Regions from separate parts of the Streptomyces sp. iso_384 genome, predicted to be linked through region 2. Evidence: riboswitches for the same ligand, from Rfam matches in the RefSeq annotation. Region 2 holds a riboswitch; the other holds the start of a gene.

Region 1 (2,384 bases), 3.0 Mb from region 2:
CATCGCGGTCTCGGACCGGTGCTGGTGGAAGACCGGGTGGGTCAGGATGTCGTCCGAGCGCAGCAGCGACTCCGGCAGCGCGTCGGCGACCGTGGCGTCCAGCGCCTCGATGTCGCCCTCGGCACCGAAGGCGGCCCAAACGGCGGAGAGCTGCGCACGGGTGGTGGTCTCGTCGCAGGCGACGGAGACGTGGTCGGCGTCGACGAGGCGGAGGTTGACCCCGCGCTCGCGAGCGTCCGCGACGATGGCCGCGGCCTTGCCGGGGACGCGCACGGTCAGGGTGTCGAAGAACGCGCCGTGCACGACCTCGGCGCTGGCGGTGCGCAGACCGTCGGCCAGGATCGCGGCGAAGCGGTGGGTGCGCCGGGCGATCGTCCGCAGCCCCTCGGGGCCGTGGTAGACCGCGTACATCCCGGCCATGACGGCGAGCAGCACCTGCGCGGTGCAGATGTTGCTGGTGGCCTTCTCGCGGCGGATGTGCTGCTCGCGGGTCTGGAGGGCCAGGCGGTAGGCCTTGTTGCCGTCGGCGTCGACGGAGACGCCGACGAGGCGGCCCGGCAGGGAGCGGGCGAACTTCTCGCGGACCGCCATGAAGCCGGCGTGCGGGCCGCCGAAGCCCATCGGGACGCCGAAGCGCTGGGTGGTGCCGACCGCGATGTCGGCGCCGAGCGCGCCGGGCGAGGTGAGCAGGGTGAGGGCCAGCAGGTCGGCGGCGACGGTGACGATCGCGCCGAGCTCGTGGGCCTGCTCGATGACGGGCTCGATGGCGCGCACGGCCCCGGAGGCGCCCGGGTACTGGAGCAGGACGCCGAAGACGCCGCGCTCGGCGATCTCGGCGGGGATGCCGTCGCTCAGGTCGGCGACGACGACCTCGACACCGGTGGGCTCGGCGCGGGTCTCGATGACCGCGACGGTCTGGGGCAGGGTGTCGGCGTCGACCAGGAAGACGCCCTTCTTGACCTTGCCGACGCGCCGGGACAGGGCCATCGCCTCGGCGGCCGCGGTGCCCTCGTCGAGCAGGGAGGCGCCGGAGGTGGGCAGCCCGGTCAGCTCGGCGACCATCGTCTGGAAGTTCAGCAGGGCTTCGAGCCGGCCCTGGGAGATCTCCGGCTGGTACGGCGTGTAGGCCGTGTACCACGCGGGGTTCTCCATGACGTTGCGCAGGATGACGGGCGGCGTGAAGGTGCCGTAGTAGCCGAGGCCGATCATCGGGGCCAGCACCTGGTTGCGGTCGGCCAGCGAGCGCAGCTCGGCCAGCACCTCCGCCTCGGTGCGCGCCGACGGAAGGTTCAGGGCCTCCGCGCTCTTGATCACGTCGGGCACCGCGGCGGCGGTGAGTTCGTCGAGGGAGCCGTAGCCGACCTGGGCGAGCATCTTCGCCTGGGCTCCGGCGTCGGGCCCTATGTGGCGCTGCTCGAACGGAATGCCCTGCTCCAGCTGGGAGAGCGGAGTGCGACGGGGGGTCATGGTGGAGGCCTCCTGGTCTGTCACGACCTGCGAGGGGCACCACGGCGCGGGTGCCCGAACGGCCTCCCCCTCTGTCATCTCAACCTGAGAGCTTCACCGGCCCGCCGTAGAGGCACGCCGGTTTTCACCGTCGGTGAGGGTCGAATCCGCCCGGGCCTGCGCCCACACGGAACCGCCCTGCTTTCCAGAGTGACCTCAACCGTGCGGTACGGGGGCCTGAGAGATTCCGGGGAGGATTTGCTCCTTCGGCGCCTCCGGATTCTGCACCGGAGGACTCTCCCGCACGGGGTCAGCAGCCACTGCCAGCCTACCAGCGGGCTCCGCGCCGGAGCTCTCGAGTGGCCGACACCACGGATCTGCACTTGTGTGGTCCTGGTGGAGCGACAGAGTCCACCCTGAGCAGTTGCGACCAGTGGGAGGCACCGTGGAGACCGATATCGATCCGCGCCGCCTGATCGGCCGCAAGGCATTCGATCGCAAGGGCGCCAAGATCGGAACGGTGGATGAGGTCTATCTCGACGATGCGACGGGCGTGCCCGAGTGGGCGGCCGTCCGTACCGGCCTGTTCAGCAGGGACGCCTTCGTCCCGCTGGAACCGAGCGAGTTCGTCGACGACGCGCTCCGCGTCCCGTTCGACCGAGCGTTGATCAAGGGCGCGCCGGACTTCGGCGTCGGACGGCACCTCTCGCCCGAGCAGGAACTGCAGCTCTACCGGCACTACGGGCTGGACTCCCCGCCCCCGGAGGACGCGGCGGATCCGGCGTCCGACCGGGACTTCGGCAGGCTGGCCGGCCAGGAGGAGTAGTCGGCCGGCTCGCGGACGAGCGGCAGCGGATCGGCGGGCCGCAGCTGCGGATCATCGACGCGGAACGTGAGCACCCGGCCGGGGGCGCTCCATGGTTCCTCGAACCGGACGG
Region 2 (2,384 bases):
TGAAGACGGGGACGAAGGCCGCGCCGTCGATCTCCATCATCGGCAGGTCGAGGTCCGCGCTCGCGGGGCTGCCGCCGCTCGGCAGCGGCACCCAGACGGAGCTGCGGCCGAGCACCTCGACGAGGCGGCCGCCCGCGTCCGGGACGCCGAGCGAGGCCGTCAGCACCTCTTCGAGCTCGTTGGCGGGCCACCCCTGCTGGGGGTGCGCCGGTGCGGGTGCCGGAATGTCCACTGCCTCTGTGCCCTCTCTCGCCCCTCGGCCGCCGCGCGCGGCGGCCGTCGTGCTCCGGCCAGCACCCTAACCTTCAGCGGCTTGCGGCGGCCTCGGCCTCCGTGAAGGAGATCCGTCCGAGCGCCCCCGCAGCCGGCCGGTCCAGCAGTACCGCGGAGGCACAGCCGGCGGGCAGCAGCCCCTGCTCGGTGTCGCGGAGCAGCCGGGCCACCGCGTTCCGGTGGCGGGCGAAGGCGTAGCCGGAGACCCCGCGGCCGCGCTCGCGCTGCCCCTGCCGGGCCACCTCGGGCGTCACGTCCAGCAGGATCAGATGAAGGGCGCTGCCCCGGCTCACCGCGTGCCGGGCGAGCCAGCGGCGTACCCAGACCTGGGTGCCGCAGTCGTGCACGACGACGGATTCACCGGAGCGCAGGGCGTTCCAGAGGCCGAGGTAGTGCGCGGCGCGCACCAGGGGGCGGTAGAGGGCGTAGGGAAGTAAGCGGGGCAGGGCCGCGGCCCAGCTGTCGCGGGTGTTCTGGGAGTCAATGGCGCGGCCGCGCACGGCCCGCCGGATGAGGGTCGACTTCCCGCTGCCGGGGAGCCCGGAGACGACCACGACGTCACCGGCGGTGAAATCGAGGCAGTACGGGGCGCAGCGGACGCGCCCGCGCAGATCACGTACCACCGGCGCACCCCGTGTGAGCTGCTCTCTTACGGGTGCGCCGGGTTGTGCGGGCATCGCGTCATGCGCGACCCCCGCGGTCGGTACCGACCGCTGCAACGTCATCGCCCATCCCCCTGCCGTCGGGTCACCCACGCCTGCTCCTGAAGTGTAAAGAAAAGGCAATACGGCACAACCGACCTCGCCGTCTTCCCCCGCGTGGGGACCGGGCCCCCACTCTCCCCCGATGCGTGCGATGATGACCCCGCCAACTGCATACCGGCCGTTCGAATCCGCGCGGGAGAGTTCCGGCCACAGTGTGAGCCGGGCGCCGAAGGAGCAAGATCCTCCCTTGAATCTCTCAGGCCCCGTACCGCGTGGATGAGGCAGATCTGAAAAGCGAGCCGCCCCGCGGCTCCACCCAAGGTGCAAGCCGAGCCCTGTGAACAGGGGCGCCCCCAGGGGCATACCCCGTCAGGGGCTATCGGCGAACCTCTCAGGTTCCGATGACAGATGGGGAGGATTTTCCGTCCTGACGTCGTCATGCCCTGGAGCCGTATCCATGAGCACTGCCCCCCGTCTCACCGCCCTCGACGCGCTGCACCGCTCGCTCGGCGCCACCATGACCGACTTCGCGGGCTGGGACATGCCGCTGCGGTACGCCAGTGAGCGCGACGAGCACAACGCCGTACGCACCCGCGCCGGGCTCTTCGACCTGTCGCACATGGGCGAGATCACCGTCACCGGTCCCGAGGCCGCGGCCTTCCTGAGCTACGCGCTGGTGGGCAACATCGCCACCGTCGGCAACGGCCGGGCCCGCTACACGATGATCGTCCAGGAGGACGGCGGGATCGTGGACGACCTGATCGTCTACCGCTTGGGCGAGACCGAGTACATGGTGGTCGCCAACGCGGGCAACGCCCAGATCGTGCTGGACGCGCTGACCGAGCGCGTCGGCGGCTTCGACGCCCAGGTGCGCGACGACCGGGACGCGTACGCGCTGCTCGCGGTCCAGGGCCCGGAGTCGCCCGCCATCATGAAGGCCGTCACCGACGCCGACCTGGACGGGCTGAAGTACTACGCGGGCCTGCCGGGCACGGTCGCCGGGGTTCCGGCGCTCATCGCCCGTACCGGCTACACCGGCGAGGACGGCTTCGAGCTGTTCGTCGCGCCCGAGCACGCCGAGCAGCTGTGGCGGGCACTGACCGAGGCCGGCTCCGCGCACGGCCTGATCCCCTGCGGCCTCTCCTGCCGGGACACGCTGCGCCTGGAGGCGGGCATGCCGCTGTACGGGCACGAGCTGACGACCGCGCTGACCCCGTTCGACGCGGGCCTCGGCCGGGTCGTGAAGTTCGAGAAGGAGGGCGACTTCGTCGGCCGGGAGGCGCTGAAGGCCGCCGCCGAGCGCGCCGAGACCGCCCCGCCGCGCAAGCTGGTCGGCCTGGTCGCCGAGGGCCGCCGGGTCCCGCGCGCGGGCTTCCCGGTCGTGGCCGACGGCAAGGTGATCGGCGA

What was found. A riboswitch is a leader RNA that binds a small molecule or an ion and turns the genes downstream of it on or off. The one in region 2 is predicted to bind glycine.
Region 1: linked by a shared signal. The riboswitch ahead of gcvP (aminomethyl-transferring glycine dehydrogenase) and the one ahead of gcvT (glycine cleavage system aminomethyltransferase GcvT) in region 2 are both predicted to bind glycine.

What each region holds. Positions count from the first base shown of each region.
Region 1 is NZ_JBWBTT010000001.1:3,100,768-3,103,151, reverse strand. Features, by position in the region: gene gcvP (aminomethyl-transferring glycine dehydrogenase) at 1-1,467, opposite strand, end outside; glycine riboswitch at 1,662-1,759, opposite strand; gene AC0VY3_RS13765 (PRC-barrel domain-containing protein) at 1,892-2,272, shown strand; gene AC0VY3_RS13760 (DNA polymerase IV) at 2,185-2,384, opposite strand, start outside.
Region 2 is NZ_JBWBTT010000001.1:6,058,508-6,060,891, forward strand. Features, by position in the region: gene AC0VY3_RS27110 (enhanced serine sensitivity protein SseB) at 1-232, opposite strand, end outside; gene AC0VY3_RS27115 (AAA family ATPase) at 306-998, opposite strand; glycine riboswitch at 1,161-1,258, shown strand; gene gcvT (glycine cleavage system aminomethyltransferase GcvT) at 1,435-2,384, shown strand, end outside.